3 regions of the Bradyrhizobium sp. MOS001 genome follow, and region 1 is predicted to be linked to each of the others. Evidence: predicted binding sites of a transcription regulator. Region 1 holds the regulator's gene; each other region holds the start of a gene.
The links. Region 1 encodes PhoB, which activates phosphate uptake and scavenging genes when phosphate is short. Its sites were predicted from a motif close to TGTCATNNANCTGTCAT; they were not measured.
Positions count from the first base shown of each region.

Region 2: the regulator PhoB is predicted to act here: its motif matches at 3,094-3,110, upstream of CT676_RS15450 (inorganic phosphate transporter).
Region 3: the regulator PhoB is predicted to act here: its motif matches at 3,199-3,215, upstream of ugpB (sn-glycerol-3-phosphate ABC transporter substrate-binding protein UgpB).

Region 1 covers NZ_SPVJ01000015.1:58,082-63,827, reverse strand. The annotation lists gene pstS (phosphate ABC transporter substrate-binding protein PstS) at 1-93, shown strand, start outside; gene pstC (phosphate ABC transporter permease subunit PstC) at 238-1,227, shown strand; gene pstA (phosphate ABC transporter permease PstA) at 1,229-2,074, shown strand; gene pstB (phosphate ABC transporter ATP-binding protein PstB) at 2,071-2,892, shown strand; gene phoU (phosphate signaling complex protein PhoU) at 2,904-3,620, shown strand; gene phoB (phosphate regulon transcriptional regulator PhoB) at 3,636-4,343, shown strand; gene CT676_RS20170 (GcrA family cell cycle regulator) at 4,578-5,090, opposite strand; gene CT676_RS20165 (aspartate aminotransferase family protein) at 5,547-5,746, shown strand, end outside.
Region 2 covers NZ_SPVJ01000009.1:111,777-117,522, reverse strand. The annotation lists gene CT676_RS15455 (M20 aminoacylase family protein) at 167-1,339, shown strand; gene CT676_RS15450 (inorganic phosphate transporter) at 1,416-3,044, opposite strand; gene CT676_RS15445 (UdgX family uracil-DNA binding protein) at 3,153-4,595, opposite strand; gene CT676_RS15440 (putative DNA modification/repair radical SAM protein) at 4,595-5,746, opposite strand, start outside.
Region 3 covers NZ_SPVJ01000002.1:279,436-285,181, forward strand. The annotation lists gene CT676_RS04760 (sn-glycerol-3-phosphate import ATP-binding protein UgpC) at 1-38, opposite strand, end outside; gene ugpE (sn-glycerol-3-phosphate ABC transporter permease UgpE) at 51-899, opposite strand; gene ugpA (sn-glycerol-3-phosphate ABC transporter permease UgpA) at 899-1,780, opposite strand; gene ugpB (sn-glycerol-3-phosphate ABC transporter substrate-binding protein UgpB) at 1,829-3,145, opposite strand; gene CT676_RS04780 (CaiB/BaiF CoA-transferase family protein) at 3,366-4,568, opposite strand; gene CT676_RS04785 (organic hydroperoxide resistance protein) at 4,753-5,178, opposite strand; gene CT676_RS04790 (MarR family transcriptional regulator) at 5,333-5,746, shown strand, end outside.

The sequences.
Region 1 (5,746 bases):
GGCAAGGCGGCTGAAGAGCTCGACTACATCCCGATGCCGGACCCGGTCGTCCAACTGATCGAGAAGACCTGGGCTGCCGAGATCAAGAGCTAAGCGCTCTGTGTCCCGGACTGGGCGCCGGGATCTCACAAGACCTCCGCTCCGGATCGGCCTCGCGCCGCATCCGGAGCGCAAGACCAACAACAAGACCGACAACAAGCGTATATCAAACGGGCACAGGGGATCGGCGTGGCAGAGATGGCCGTTCAGAGCGATGTAATCGACGACGCCGGACCGTATGACCGCGCCAAGGCCTTGGGCGCCTTCAAGCTCGGCGACCTCACCTTCTACTGGATCACGCGGCTGTCCGCGATCTCGGTGCTCCTCATCCTCGGTGGCATCATCATCTCGCTGATCGTCGGCGCGTTCCCGGCGATGAAGGAATACGGCTTCGCCTTCCTGTGGACGCAGCGCTGGGCGCCGTCGGCAGATCCGCCCGTGCTCGGCGCGCTCGGCCCGATCTACGGCACGCTCATCACCTCCTTCATCGCGATGGCGATCGCCATTCCGGTCGGTCTCGGCATTGCGATCTTTCTGACCGAGCTCTGCCCGCAATGGGCGCGCCGCCCGATCGGCATGGCGATCGAGCTGCTCGCCGGCATTCCCTCGATCATCTACGGCATGTGGGGCTTCTTCGTGCTCGGCCCGTTCCTGGCCAACACGTTCCAGCCCTTCATGATCAAGATCTTCGACGGCATCCCGGTGCTGGGCGCGATCTTCGCAGGCCCGCCGTCCTATCTCAGCCTGTTCAACGCGGCGCTGATCCTCGCCATCATGGTGCTGCCCTTCATCACCTCGATCTCGGTCGACGTGTTCAAGACGGTGCCGCCGGTGCTCAAGGAAGCCGCCTACGGCGTCGGCTGCACCACCTGGGAAGTCGTGCGCAGCGTGGTGATCCCCTATACCCGCGTCGGCGTCATCGGCGGTGTCATGCTGGCGCTCGGCCGCGCGCTCGGCGAGACCATGGCGGTGACCTTCATCATCGGCAACTCGTTCCGCATCTCGTCGTCGATCTTCGCCCCGGGCACCACGATCTCGGCGGCGATCGCATCGGAGTTCGCCGAAAGCGACGGCCTGCACCAGTCCGGCCTGATCCTGCTCGGCCTGCTGCTGTTCGTGCTGACATTCTTCGTGCTCGCGGCTGCACGGTTGATGCTGATGCGTCTTGAAAAGAAGGCGGGGAAGTAACATGAACCCGATCTACGCACGCCGCCGCCGCATGGACATCGTCATCCGTGTGCTCTGCCTGGCTGCCGCTGCCTTCGGCGTCACATGGCTCGCGCTGATCCTGATGACGCTGCTCTACAACGGCATTGCCGGCCTGAACCTGGAGCTCTTCGTTGCGGACACGCCGCCTCCGGGCTCGACCGAGGGCGGCCTGCGCAACGCCATCGTGGGTTCGATCATCATGACCGTGCTCGGCGTCGGCATCGGCGCGCCGCTCGGTCTGTTCGCCGGCACCTATCTCGCCGAGTACGGCCGCAACGACCGCCTGACCTCGGTGATCCGCTTCATCAACGACATCCTGCTCTCGGCGCCCTCGATCATCATCGGCCTGTTCATCTATGGTGCGGTGGTGGTGCCGATGCGCGGCTTCTCGGCGATTGCCGGCTGCCTCGCGCTTGCGGTGATCGTCATCCCGGTGGTGCTGCGCACGACCGAGGACATGCTGCTGCTGGTGCCGAACGCACTGCGTGAGGCGGCCTCGGCGCTCGGCCTGCCGCGCTCGCTGGTGATCAAGCGCATCGCCTATCGCGCGGCGCGCTCGGGCCTCATTACCGGCGTGATGCTGGCCACCGCCCGCGTCGCCGGCGAGACCGCGCCGCTGCTCTTCACCGCGCTGTCGAACCAGTTCTTCAGCCTGGGTCTGAACAAGACGATGGCGAACCTGCCGGTCACCATCAACAATTTCGTGCAGAGCCCCTACGCCTACTGGAAGCAGCTCGCCTGGAGCGGCGCGCTGCTCATCACCCTGACCGTTCTTGCCCTGAATATTGGCGCGCGCATTCTGAGCGCCGAGAGGACCGCAAAATGAGTGATCTTTCCGTATCGATGAGCGCGGCCGGTGGTTTGCCCCAGGCGCCGGTGCTGCCCGAAGCTCCGGCCAAGGTGACGGTGCGCAACCTCAATTTCTATTACGGCGAGCACCACGCGCTGAAGAACATCAATCTGGCGCTCGGCACCAACCGCGTCACGGCGTTCATCGGCCCGTCTGGCTGCGGCAAGTCGACCCTGCTGCGCATCTTCAATCGGATGTACGACCTCTATCCGGGCCAGCGCGTCACCGGTCAGCTCATGCTCGACCAGACCAACGTCCTCGACCCCAAGCTGGACCTCAATTTGCTGCGCGCCCGCGTCGGCATGGTGTTCCAGAAGCCGACGCCGTTCCCGATGACGATCTACGAAAACATCGCCTTCGGCATCCGTCTCTATGAGAAGATCTCGAAGTCCGAGATGGACGACCGCGTCGAGAAGGCGCTGCGCGGCGGCGCGCTGTGGAACGAGGTCAAGGACAAGCTCAACGCCTCCGGCCTGTCGCTCTCCGGCGGCCAGCAGCAGCGCCTCTGCATCGCCCGCACGGTCGCGGTGCGGCCCGAGGTGATCTTGTTCGACGAGCCCTGCTCGGCGCTCGACCCGATCTCGACCGCCAAGGTCGAGGAGCTGATCCAGGAGCTGTCCGAGAACTACACGATCGCGATCGTCACCCACAACATGCAGCAGGCGGCGCGCGTCTCCGACAAGACCGCCTTCATGTATCTCGGCGAGCTGATCGAGTTCGACGACACCAGCAAGATCTTCACGTCGCCGACCGACCGGCGCACGCAGGATTACATCACCGGCCGGTTCGGCTGAGGAGACGGAACATGGGTTCTGAACATACCGCAAAGGCCTTCGACACCGACCTCCAGGAACTCACGCGCCTGGTCGCCGAGATGGGCGGCATCGCCGAGCGCATGATCGTCGATTCCGTCGACGCGCTGATCCGCCGCGACGTCGCGCTCGGCCAGCGCGTCGTGACCATCGACGCCGAGCTCGACGCGCTCCAGAAGAAGATCGAGGAGCGCGCCGTTCTCACCATCGCGCGCCGCCAGCCGATGGCGGTGGATCTGCGCGAGATCGTCGGCGCCATGCGCGTCGCGACCGATCTCGAGCGGATCGGCGACCTCGCCAAGAACATGGGCAAGCGCGTCGCGGCGCTGGAGACGGATTTCCATCCGCTCAAGCTGTTCCGCGGTCTGGAGCACATGACCGACCTCGTGCAGCAACAGGTCAAGTCGGTGCTGGACGCCTATGCCGCGCACGATCTGCCGGCGGCAATGGCGGTGTGGAAGGGCGACGAGGAAGTCGACGCCATCTGCACCTCGCTGTTCCGCGAGCTCCTCACCTACATGATGGAGGATCCGCGCAACATCTCGTTCTGCATCCATCTGATGTTCTGCGCCAAGAACATCGAGCGCATCGGTGACCACGCCACCAACATCGCCGAGACCGTGTTCTACATGATCGAGGGCCAGGCGATCACCGACAAGCGGCCGAAGGGCGACATGACGACCTTCGCCACGACGGTCCCGAACACTTAAGGAGCGACGAACACCATGGGCGCACGCATTATGGTGGTTGAGGACGAGGAAGCTCTCACCGAGCTTCTCCGCTACAACCTCGAAGGCGACGGCTATGACGTCGAGACGGTGATGCGCGGCGACGATGCCGACACCCGCCTCAAGGAGCACATCCCCGATTTGATCGTGCTCGACTGGATGCTGCCGGGCCTCTCCGGCATCGAGCTGTGCCGGCGGCTGCGCACCCGGCCCGAGACCAAGCAGCTCCCGATCATCATGCTCACCGCGCGCGGCGAGGAGAGCGAGCGGGTGCGGGGCCTTGCGACCGGCGCCGACGACTACATCGTCAAGCCGTTCTCGGTCCCGGAGCTGCTGGCACGCGTGAAGGGCCTGCTCAGGCGCGCCAGCCCCGAGCGGCTCGCCACCGTGCTCGCCTATGGCGACATCGAGCTCGACCGCGACAAGCGTCGCGTGGCGCGCTCGGGCCGGCCGATCGATCTCGGCCCGACCGAATATCGCCTGCTGGAGTTCTTCCTGGAGCATCCCGGCCGCGTGTTCTCGCGCGAGCAGCTGCTCGACAGCGTCTGGGGCCGTGACATCTACATCGACGAGCGCACCGTCGACGTCCATATCGGGCGCCTGCGCAAGCTGCTCAATCTCGGCCGCGAGCAGGACCCGATCCGCACCGTCCGCGGCGCGGGCTACGCACTGGACGATCGCTTTGCGAAGGCGGAGCAAGCGTAAGGGGTTGCTGTGGCAGACGTGATTTAGCGGGCTGCCACCGCATCCTCGATGTCGTCCCTGCGAACGCAGGGACCCATAACCACAGGGAGTGGTTTGGCGAAGACTCGGAGTGATCATCCCGCGCAATAACTACGCGCCGGGATTATGGGTCCCTGCGTTCGCAGGGACGACACCGAGTGAGTTGAGCCGTCATCGCGTGACGGCGCCGTCTTCGTAGTCAGCTAATCCGATACCTCAGCGCGGACCCGGCTTCGCCGGCGCGCGCCGGCGATCGGCCGCGGGCTGATACGCCACGCGCGAGTGCTGGGCGCAGTAGGGCAGGCCGGAGAGCGCCTTGCCGCCGCAGAAGAAGAAATCCGGGCTCGAGGGATCGCCGACCGGCCAGTGGCAGGTGGCCTCGTTCAGCTCCAGCAGCGACAGCCGCTGGCTCATCGGCACGACGTTGTCGTAGGTGACCGGTTCGGCCTCGACCTCGACTTCGAAGGCTTGCGCCAGCGCGGTGTTGCCGCGCGCGATCGGGCGGGTCACCCGCATCATGTGCTGGGCGGGGCGTGCCTTGCGCGGCCGCGGCGCTGCCGATGAAGGGCTCTTGGCGCGGCCCGACAGGCCGAGCCGGTGCACTTTGCCGATTACGGCATTGCGGGTCACATTGCCGAGTTCAGCGGCGATCTGGCTGGCCGAAAGCCCGGCCTCCCAGAGCTTTTTCAGCTGCTCGACGCGATCATCCGACCAGGTCAAAACGGTCATTGCACCCTTTCCTTCGCCGGCGCCTGCCATCCTGGCGGCCGCACGGCGAATGCCTAAGCTTCGAAAAACCCGTGCCGCCAGAATCCCTTAAGGCTCGCCGGGCGCACCAGATGCGCCCGAACGCTTACGCCGGTACATGAGGACTTAGAGGATCAGAACTGCTGCACGAGATGTCGTATCTGACAAGCCAAACGCTACAATATGGCGTGACTCACGCGCAAGAGTCCGCCGACTCGCTTCCACATGTTCCGTGGCGGAAATACGCAAAATCGCCACCGCAAGACTACGGATTCTGCGTTTCGCGAGGCTTTCCGGGCGGCATTGACACCGGTTTCACCAGGCATAAGATAGTCTCGCGTGCCGCCCTTAAAAGGCGGCACGTTTCGTTTTCCGGGCCGGTCAATGGTGCGTTGCGCAATGCACGCTCACGCCGTCCGCAACATTCAAGTGATCGTCATGACTAACAGCGCAGCGCCGCATTTGCTCCCCGTTTTCGCCAGGTCCGACCTCGGTTTCGAGCGCGGTGAAGGCTGCTGGCTGATTGCGACCAATGGCGATCGCTATCTCGATTTCACCTCGGGCGTGGCGGTGAATGCGCTCGGCCATGCTCACCCTGCGTTGGTCAAAGCGTTGCAAGAGCAGGCCACCAAACTCTG
Region 2 (5,746 bases), on a different contig from region 1:
ATCCACGCGCTTTCCGTCCTAATAGTCAGACGTGGATGGCCAAGACAAGCTGGTGACAGGCCCGGCCATGACGAGAGCACAGGGGACCCTCGATCCACGGGAGTTAGGTGGACTGGTGCTTGCATGGTAGACAGTCCTGTATTCCCAACAAGGCTTGAGACCCTCCATGCCCATCGTGAACCGAGTCGCCGACCTCCAACCCGATATTCAGGCATGGCGCCGGGACATCCACCAGCATCCGGAGCTGCTGTACGACGTTCACCGCACCGCAGCATTCGTTGCGGACCGGCTGCGCGAGTTCGGCTGCGACGAGGTCGTGACCGGCCTCGGGCAGACCGGCGTGGTCGGCGTGATCAAGGGCAGCAAGCCGGCCGGCGATGGGCTCAAGGTGATCGGCATGCGTGCCGACATGGACGCGCTGCCCGTCGACGAGCAGACCAACCTGCCTTACGCCTCCAAGACTCCGGGCAAGATGCACGCCTGTGGCCATGACGGCCACACCGCGATGCTGCTCGGTGCGGCCCGCTACCTTGCCGAGACCCGCAACTTCGCCGGCGATGCTGTCGTAATCTTCCAGCCTGCCGAGGAAGGCGGCGCCGGCGGCGCGGCCATGGTCAAGGACGGCCTGATGGAGCGTTTCGGCATCGAGCAGGTCTACGGCATGCACAACGGCCCGGGCATTCCGATCGGCTCGTTCGCAATCCGGCCGGGCCCGATCATGGCGGCGACCGACGAGGTCGACATCATGATCGAGGGCCTCGGCGGCCACGCCGCGCGTCCGCACAAATGCGTCGATTCCGTGCTGGTCGGCGCGCAGGTGATCACCGCGCTGCAGTCAATCGTCGCCCGCAGCGTCGATCCCCTGGAATCGGCCGTGATCTCGATCTGCGAATTTCACGCCGGCAACGCCCGCAACGTCATTCCGCAGACCGCAACGCTGAGGGGCACCATCCGCACGTTGTCGCCGGAGGTGCGCAAGCTGGTCGAGAAGCGCGTGCACGAGGTGGTGGCGGGCGTGGCGCAGATCACCGGCGCCAAGATCGACCTGCACTACAAGCGCAACTACCCTGTCGTGAACAACCACGCTGCGGAGACCGAGGTGGCGCGGCGCATCGCCAGGAACGTTGCCGGCGAGGCCAATGTGCACGAGATGCCGCCGCTGATGGGCGGCGAGGATTTCGCCTACATGCTGGAAGCGCGGCCCGGCGCGTTCATCTTCTGCGGCAACGGCGACAGCGCCGGCCTGCATCACCCAGCCTACAATTTCAACGACGAGGCGATCGTGTTCGGCACGTCCTATTGGGTCAAGCTGGTCGAGGAATCGCTCGCGGCGTCTTAACGCCGCCCCCCGAACCACAAACGAAAAGGGCCCGTTCATCGCACGGGCCCTTTGTCTTTGAGGCGCGTGATCGGCTTCAGAAGATCCGCGAGAAGATCACATACAGCGTGGCCGACAGCGCGATCGCGCAGGGCAGCGTCAGCACCCAGGCCATCAGCAGGTTGCGGATGGTCGCCATCTGCAGGCCCGAGCCGTTCGCGGCCATGGTGCCGGCGACACCCGACGACAGCACGTGGGTGGTCGAGACCGGCAGGCCGAACACGTCGGCGGCGCCGATCGTGGCGGCGGCGACCAGCTCGGCGGAGGCGCCCTGTGCGTAGGTGAGATGGGTCTTGCCGATCTTCTCACCGACGGTGACGACGATGCGCTTCCAGCCGACCATGGTGCCGAGGCCGAGCACGATGGCGACGGCGACCTTCACCCAGGTCGGGATGAACTTCGTGGCGCTATCGAGGCCGCCCTTGTAGGCGTTCAAGGTCGCGACCTCTTCCTTGTTGAGGTCGTTTTCCTTGTCCTTCATCAGGAAGCGGATCGCTTCCGAGGTCAGGTACATGTCGTTACGGGTGTTGCCGACCACTTCCGCCGGTACCTTGTTGAGCGAGCCGTACTTCGCGACCTGGTCGCCGACATCCTTCACCAGCACCGACAGCGAGGGGTAGGTGCCTTCGCTGATGTGGTGCGAGGTGATGTACTGCGTCACCGCAGGACGAGGATCGCCGATGATCGAGTGACCGGCGCCCTTGGCCGCGATCACCTTGGAGGCGGCCTCCGAGACCTTCTGGAACTGGGCGACCTGGCTCTCCGGCAGCGCGCGGTTGAGCGCGTAAGCGGTCGGCACGGTGCCGATCAGGATCAGCATGATCAGGCCCATGCCCTTCTGGCCGTCGTTCGAGCCGTGGGCGAAGCTGACGCCGGTGCAGGTTGCGATCAGCAGGCCGCGGATCCAGAGCGGCGGCGCCTTGTTGCCTTCGGGCGCGGCATAGAGCGCAGGGTTGCGCACGATGAACTTGAGCAGCAGCAGCAGCACGGCGGCGCAGATGAAACCGAACAGCGGCGACAGCAGCAGCGCGTAGCCGATCTCGGTGGCCTTGCTCCAGTCGACGCCCGAGGTGCCGTCGCGGCCGCGCATGACGGCATTGGCGATGCCGACGCCGATGATCGAGCCGATCAGCGTGTGCGAGGAGGAGGCGGGCAGGCCGAAATACCAGGTACCGAGGTTCCAGATGATCGCGGCGATCAAGAGTGCGAACACCATGGCGAAGCCGGCGCTGGAGCCGACCTGGAGGATCAGCTCGACCGGCAGCAGCGAGACGATGCCGAACGCGACCGCGCCGGAGGACAGCAGCACGCCGAGGAAGTTGAAGAAGCCCGACCACATCACCGCGAATTCAGCCGGCAGCGAATGGGTGTAGATCTCGGTGGCCGCCGCGTTGGCGGTGTCGTGGAAGCCGTTGACGAATTCGAAGCCGAGCGCGATCAGCAGCGCGACGAACAAGAGGATGTAGGGCAGGAAGGTCGTCACCTTCGTGCCGGTCGCGTTGACGTCGACATAGATGCTGTAGGCAACGAACAGCAGGCCTGCGGCAAGGATGCCGAAGAACAGGATCATCGTGAGCGGGTTAAAACCCTTGTCGAGATTTGGCCTGGAAGCCGGCTGGACGGGCGTCGGATCGCCTACCGCACGGTCGAATGCAACGTCTGTCATTTTTGGACGCCCCTTAACTAATTTGAAGGGGCTATTGTCCGCGATGGATTTGAAGGCTGGATGACAACTGCGTCCTAAAGTCGCTTTCCCACCAGTATTCGCCAGTATTTAGGCGGCGCGTGGGGCTTTCTTCTGCAAACTGGCGGCAATCTTCAGGTCTTCGACAAAGCGCTGATATTCCAGCACTTTGGCTTCCGGATCAGGCAGCCGCAACAGATAGGACGGGTGCACCGTCACCAGTGCCTTGCGTCCCTCGGGCATATCTATGAGCCGGCCACGGGTCTTGCCGATCGGGGTGATCTTGCCGAACACGCTCTGCGCGGCGGTGGCGCCCATTGCCACGATGAGCTCGGGCTGGATTGCCGAAACTTCCCGCTCGTACCATTGCCGGCACGCCCGGATCTCCGGCGTCGCCGGCTTCTGGTGCAGACGGATCTTTCCGCGCGGCACGAATTTGAAGTGCTTGACCGCGTTGGTGACGTAGACCTTGTTGCGGTCGACGCCGGCTTCCTGAAGCGCACGGTCGAGCATCTGGCCGGCCGGGCCGATGAAGGGGTGGCCGGCGAGGTCTTCCTTGTCGCCGGGCTGCTCGCCGACCAGCATGATGGTCGCGTCTTTCGGGCCCTCGCCGAACACGGTCTGCGTCGCGTCCTTGTAGAGCGGGCAGGCGCGGCAGTGCGCGGCCTCCTCGCGGAGCGCTTCGAGATCGTCGGCAGCCAGCTTGCGTGGCATCGGAGCCTCCGGCCGCTTCTGGGGCTTGTGCGGATCGGTTGCGGCATTGGCGATCATGGCGCCGGTCATGCGCTCGGCGTCCTCGATCAAGGGCTTAATGATCGACGCCTCGGGCAGGTTCCTCCAGTATTTCTTCGGCATCTCCGTCTGCATCGCCTTCACCTTCAGCCGCGCCGGGTTGAAGATGCTGGCGTAGTAGCGCCGCCAGGTTTCCTCGAGCCGGTCTTCGCCGGGTGCTTCGCTCTTGCTCACGCCCGACGTGAACGAGAGCGCGTGGCCATCCCAATGCGCACACAGATCGGGTGTCAGGATCGACCATGGCATGTCGGCGAAGCGCTTGGCAAAGAACGGCGCGGCAAGCTCGACGATGTAATGCTCCGGCTCGAACCAGGCGACGTAATGCGCCGCGCGCTCGCGGCCGATCTCGCGGAAGCGCACGAAGGCATGCATCTTGTGCTCGTCGCGATGGACTGCTCTTGCCATGGCGGTGACTTGCGCGACATCAGGATTGGTCGCGACCTCGATGAGATCGTGATTGTCCTTCAATCGCCAGAGCAGGCGATAGAGGATCGCAAAGCGCTCGCCGTCGCGATGCAGGATCGCGGCCTTGGCGAGATCGACGAATTTTGCCGAGACGTTAAAGGTGCTGTCGTTCACCTCAAATATCGGAGACGGGGAGGGCGGTGCAAACAGCTCGGCTTCGCCGCCTTGTACGGTCCAGGTGACATCGGTTGGCTGCACATGATGCAGCACGAGGCTACGCGCGGCTTTGCGCCAGCCGTCGAAATCGGTTTCGGTGTCGAGGGTGATGTACTGCATCAGAAGCCAAACCCCAATTGTGTTGCCTTCGGCTTGAACCGTTCGATCAGCCGCGCCTCGTCGAGGCGATGCGGCGCGGGCCGGTGATCGCTGAGGACGATGAATGGCAGCGCCTTGTTGCGGGGCACATGCAGCCGCGCGAGATCGGAGAGGCGGATCGTGGTGGTGCGCCGCGTCGCGATGATGCGTTCGACCGCCTTGGTGCCGAAGCCCGGCACGCGCAACAGCTCCTCGCGGCTGGCGCGGTTGACGTCGAGCGGGAAGCGGTCGCGATGGCGCAGCGCCCAGGCGAGCTTCGGATCGATGTCGAGCGGCAGCATCGCGCTGTCGTCAACGATCTCCGCAACGTCGAAACCGTAGAACCGCATCAGCCAGTCGGCCTGGTAAAGCCGGTGCTCGCGCAGCAGCGGCGGCTGTACCAGAGGCAAAGCGCGGCTGGCATCGGGGATCGGGCTGAAGGCGGAGTAATAGACGCGCCGCAGCCGGTAGGAGCCATAGAGATTGGAGCTGGTGTGCAGGATGGTGTGATCAGAGGCCGCGTCGGCGCCGACGATCATCTGTGTGCTCTGTCCGGCGGGCGCGAAGCGCTGCGGCCTGGCCTTCGTCTTTGTGCTGCGGTTTTCCTCGGCCTCGTCGAGCTTCAGCCGCAGCCGGCCCATGGTGCGGCGGATCGCGCGCACATCCTTTTCCGGTGCGTATTGCTGCAGGCTCGTCTCCTCAGGCATCTCGATGTTGATGGAGAGGCGATCTGCATATTTGCCGGCTTCCGCGATCAGCGCGTCGTCGGCCTCGGGAATGGTCTTGAGATGGATGTAGCCGCGGAAGTGATGCTCCTCGCGCAGTTTGCGCGCGACGCTGACCACCTGCTCCATGGTGTAGTCGGGGCTGCGGATGATGCCGGAGGAGAGAAACAGGCCCTCGATGTAATTGCGCCGGTAGAAGTCGAGCGTGAGCTTGACCACTTCGTCGATGGTGAAGCGGGCACGCGGCACGTTGGAGGAGGCGCGGTTGACGCAATAAAGGCAGTCGTAATTGCAGGCGTTGGTCAGGAGCACTTTGAGCAGCGAGATGCAGCGTCCGTCCGGCGCGTAGGAATGGCAGATGCCCATGCCCGGCGCGGTCGAGCCCATGCCCTTGCCATCGCTGGAATC
Region 3 (5,746 bases), on a different contig from region 1:
TAGGTCTTGCGGACGTTGCGCAGGGTGACGTTAGCCATGAAAACTCGCTTCTACTTTTCCGTCTCGACCAGGCCGCGCACGAACAATTTCTGCATGGCGACGACGACGAACACCGGCGGCAGCATGGCCAGCACGGCAGTCGCCATCACGATCGGCCATTCGGTCAGCGCATCGGTAGTGGTGATCATCTTGCGGATTCCGACCTGGATGGTCTGCATGTCGTCGCGCGTTGTGATCAGCAGCGGCCAGAGATATTGATTCCAGCCGAGGATGAAGAGGATCACGAACAGCGCCGCCATGTTGGTGCGCGACAGCGGCAGCAGCGTATCCCAGAAGAAGCGCAAGGGTCCGGCACCGTCAATGCGCGAGGCCTCCAGCAGCTCGTCCGGCACGGTCATGAAGAACTGGCGGAACAGCAGCGTCGCGGTGGCCGACGCGATCAGCGGCAGCGCGAGGCCAGCATAGCTGTCGAGCATGTGTAGATCGGCGACGATCTTGTAGGTCGGATAGATGCGCACCTCGACCGGCAGCATCAACGTGATGAAGATGATCCAGAAGATCGCCATCCGGAACGGAAAGCGGAAATAGACGATCGCATAGGCCGAGATGATCGAGATCGCGATCTTGCCGATCGCGATTGCCAGCGCCATCACCAGCGAGTTCAGCATCATGTTGCCGACGGGCTCGCGAGTCGAGCCGCTCGTGCCGACGAAGATGGTCTTGTAGTAGACCTCGAAGAAATGGCCGCCCGGCAGCAGCGACATCTGCCCGTTCGCGATCAGGGCGTTGTCCTGGGTCGAGGCGACGATCGCGATGTAGACCGGGAATGCGACGATCGCGATCCCGATCCAGAGAATCGCGTGGGCGACGTAGCGCCGAAAGCCCTCTTCTTCGACCATCAGTAGGTCACCTTGCGTTCGACGAAGCGGAACTGGATTCCCGTCAGCACGATGACCATGACCATCAGGATCACCGACTGCGCCGCCGAGCTGCCGAGATTGCCGCCGAGCAGGCCGTCGGAATAGACCTTGTAGACCAGCGTGACCGTCGATGTGCCGGGACCGCCGCGGGTCATGGTGTCGATGATGCCGAAGGTGTCGAAGAAGGCGTAGACGATGTTGACGACAAGCAGGAAGAAGATCGTGGGCGACAGCAGCGGGAACGTCACTGTCCAGAACCGCCGCATCGGGCGGGCGCCGTCGATCGCGGCGGCCTCGAACACGCTTCGGGGGATGGCTTGCAGGCCGGCGAGGAAGAACAGGAAATTATAGGAGATCTGCTTCCACGCCGCGGCGAGGATGATCAGCCCAGCCGCCTGGTTGCCGTCAAGCAGCGGATTCCAGTCGACGCCCAGGTTGCGCAGATAGCGCGACAGCACGCCGAGCGAAGGATGCAGCATGAAGATCCAGAGCACGCCGACCACGGGCGGCGCCACTGCATAGGGCCAGATCAGCAGCGTGCGGTAGAGCATCGAGCCACGCAGCGGCTTGTCGGCCATCACGGCGAGCAAGAGCGCGAAGGACAGCGACGAGACGGCGATGGCGAACGAAAAGACGAACGTACGGACAACCGCCTCGAAATAGGCCGGGTCCTTGAACAGGTCCTGATAATTCTCGAACCAGACGAAGCTTGTCGACAGACCGAAGGCGTCCTGGAGCAGGAAGGATTGGATCACCGCCTGCGCGGCCGGCCAGTAGAAAAAAATCAGGACGATCGCGAGCTGCGGCGCAACCAGCGCGTAGGGCAATAGTTTTGCTTGGAAAATGGCTTGCTTTTGCATGATGTCAGCAGAAGCGGCAGGCCGGGTCGCGGCCTGCCGCTCGTCGCCTCACTTGACGGCGGTTTTTTCGAACTGCCGCAGCATCGTGTTGCCGCGCTCGACGGCAGCATCCAGCGCCTGCTTGGCGGTCTTCTTGCCGGCCAGCGCCTGCTCGATCTCTTCCGACCAGACGTCACGCAGCTGAACCATGTTGCCGAGGCGCAGACCGCGCGAATTGTCGGTCGGCTCCTTGTTGGTCAGCTCGATCAGCGGGGTCTCGAGATAGGGCTGATCCTTGTAGAAGCCCTCTTCCTTCGCCTTGGCGTAGGCCGCCTTGGTGATCGGCAGATAGCCCGAGGCCTTGTGGATGTAGACCTGGCGATCGGTGTCGGAGAGGAAGGTCAGGAACTTCGCGACACCCTTGTATTCGTCGGCCGACTTGCCGCCCATCACCCAGAGCGAAGCGCCGCCGATGATCGAGTTCTGCGGCGCGCCCTTGACGTCCGGATAGTATGGCATCGGCACGGCGGTGAAGTTGAACTTGGCCTGCGCCTTGACGTTGCCGAAGAACGCCGACGAGGTCAGGTAGATCGGGCATTCGCCGGAGGTGAAGCGGCCTTCGCCGGTGTTGGTGCGGCCGGCATAGTCGTAAGTCTTGGTCTTCTGCAGCTCGACCAGGGTTTCGAGATGCTTGACCTGGAGCGGGCCGTTGAACTCCAGCACGGTGTCGAAACCGTCGAGGCCGTTGGCCTTGCTGGCGAGCGGCACGTTGTGCCAGGCGGAGAGCTGCTCGAGATTGACCCAGGTGACCCAGGAGCCGGAGAAGCCGCAGGTGTCATGACCCGCTGCCTTCAGTTTCTTGGCGGCCTCGAACGTTTCGGGCCAGGTCTTGGGGATCTCGACGTTCGCCTTCTTGAGCTCGTCGAGGTTGACCCACATGACGGTCGACGACGAGTTGAACGGGAACGACAGCATCTCGCCCTTCGAGGTCGAGTAGTAGCCGGTGATGGCGGGCAGATAGATCTTGGGGTCGAACTTCTCGCCGGCCTCGGCCATCAGCTTGTAGACGGGTTTTACGGCGCCGGTCGCGGCCATCATGGTCGCGGTGCCGACTTCGAACACCTGCATGATGTGCGGGGCGTTGCCGGCGCGGAACGCCGCGATGCCGGCGTTCATCGTATCGGGATAGTTGCCCTTGTAGGTCGGGATCACCTTGTAGTCGGTCTGCGAGGCGTTGAAGTCGGTGGCGAGCTTGACGATGACGTCGTTGTTGGCGCCAGTCATCGCGTGCCACCACTGGATTTCGGTCACGGCCAAGGCCGGCGATGCGCCCATGCCGATTGTGATCGCAACTGCGGCAGCCGCCCCAAAGTGTCGAAGAGCCATCAAGTAAACCTCCCTTGGCCGTCAAAAAGAAGCGCTTGCGCTAGCAGCGCCATATGACGTTCACATGACTGTGTAAGCGGGAGAAACGAAAGCAGCAAGCGCGGCCAAAAGGGAAGCCGTCAAATAGGCGAATGCCGAGCGCGCAGCCTCCTCCCTTCGCGGCGCACATGCGTGCCCGCGCCGCAGTGCGGCATTTGCTCGGGTGAGGCGGCGAGGGCGTTTAGCGCTTGCGCTCGGGGCCGCAGACGGTGCCCTTTTCGACCATCGCGTCGATCTCCGATTTGGAGTAGCCGAACTCGCCCAGCACCTCCTGGGAGTGCTGGCTGAATTTCGGCGGCAGGCGGCGCAGGCTCGGCTTGCTGCGATCGAGCCGGATCGGCGAGGCCACGCCCTTGTACCAGTCCTTCTCGATGACATCGCCGCGGGCGATCGTGTGCGGGTTGGTCAAGGCCTGGTCGATCTTCTGCACGGGACCTGCGGGCAGGCCGGCGGCGAGCAGACGATTGCACAGCGGCTCGGCCTCGTGCTGGCTGAACACGGCGGCGAGCTCGGCGCGCAGCGCCTCGCGATTGGCGATGCGGTCCTTGTTGCGGGCAAAGCGCGGATCGGTGCCGAGCTCAGGCTTGCCGATTTCCTTGGCGAGCTTGCGGAAGGTGCCGTCATTGCCGACACCGATGAAGATGTCGTCGGTCCTGGTCGGGAAGATCGCGTAAGGCACGAGGTTGGGATGCTCGTTGCCGGTGAGCGACGGCGGCTTGCCGTGCATGAAATAATTCGCGGTGTGCGGATGCATGATGGCAAGGCCGGTCTCGTACAGCGTCGTCTCCAGGAACTGGCCCTGGCCCGAGCGCTGCCGCTCCGACAGCGCCATCAGGATGCCGATCGCCGCATAGAGGCCGGTGGTGATGTCGACCAGCGGCACGCCGATCCGCATCGGTCCGCTCTCGGGAGAGCCGGTCGCCGCGATCATGCCGGTCATCGCCTGGATGATGGCGTCATAGCCGGGATTGCCGCCGCGCGGACCGTCGGCGCCGAAGCCGCAGATCCGGCAATGCACGAGGCGCGGGAATTTCTTGCTGAGCACATCGTTGCCGATGCCCCATTTCTCCAGCGTGCCCGGCTTGAAATTCTCGATCAGGACGTCGGCTGTCTCCAGCATCTTGAGCAGCACGATTCGGCCGCCCTCGGAGGCAAGGTCGAGGCCGATCGAGCGCTTGTTGCGGTTGATGCCGATGAAATAGGCCGCGTCTTCCTCGTGGAACGGAGGGCCCCAGTCGCGCACCTCGTCGCCGGCGGGCGGCTCGACCTTGATCACGTCGGCGCCGTGGTCGGCGAGGATCTGGGTGCAGTAGGGGCCGCCGAGCACGCGCGTGAGATCGATGACGCGCAGTCCGCTCATTGCGCCCAAAACGGCTTCAGTCATGCCTTCGCTTCCCCTGTGTCGATCATTGATCACAGGCCTAGCGAGGTTTTTTTGCGCCAGCAATGGCTTGGTGCGTAGGGGCGTATGCGGTGCCGCCGCACAATCCCGCGGCGTGGCAAAACAACAAAACAAAGGGAAGCGGCCGGCCCGAGGGGGATCTCGGGCCAGCCAATCCGCCGTTTGATCAGACGACCGTCAGGCGAACGTCGACATTGCCGCGCGTGGCATTGGAGTAGGGGCACACCTGGTGGGCCTTCTCGACCAGCGCCTCTGCTTCCGCGCGGGCGAGGCCCGGCAGCGAGACGGCCAGATCGATGTCGAGACCGAAGCCGCCGGCCGAGCGCGGGCCGATGCCGACGGTGGAGGTGACCGAGGCGTCAGCCGGAACCTTCGGGCCGCCCTGCGAGGCCACGAACTTCATCGCGCCGATGAAGCAGGCGGCATAGCCGGCCGCGAACAGCTGCTCGGGATTGTTGCCGGCGCCGCCGCCGCCGCCGAGTTCCTTCGGGGTGGTGAGCTTGACGTCGAGCGCGCCGTCGAGGGTCGCCGCATGGCCGTCGCGGCCGCCGGTGGCCTTTGCGCTGGTCTTGTACAGGACGTTTACCGACATTTTCGTCTCCTCAGGTCTTCGGGTTGGGGTGGAACCTACATCGCAAACAATTAGATTGCGCGCAATTGAAATCTGCATGCCTCACATTTAATTGTTCGCAATTGAATGTACGGCCGCCCGGTCCCAGAATGGAGGAAACCGCGTGAGATTCTCGATGCCCCGGAAATTATCGGCGCTGGACCCGCAGCGCCTCGACAATCAGATCTGCTTCGCGGTCTATTCGGCCGCGCATGCCTTCAACCGGGTCTACAAGCCGCTGCTGGACCGGCTCGGCCTGACCTACCCGCAATATCTGGTGATGCTTGTGCTGTGGGAGCGCGACGACGTGCCGGTCAAGGACATCGGCGAAAAGCTGTTCCTGGATTCGGGCACGCTGACGCCGCTGCTCAAGCGCCTCGAGGCCGCCCACCTCGTCAGGCGCACGCGCTCGCGCGAGGACGAACGTCAGGTGCTGATCGCGCTGACCCCGCAGGGCCATGCCTTGAAGGAAAAAGCGCGCGCCGTGCCGCAATCGATCCTGGCGGCGTCGGATTGCTCGGTGTCGGAGCTGGTCGCGATGAAGGACGAG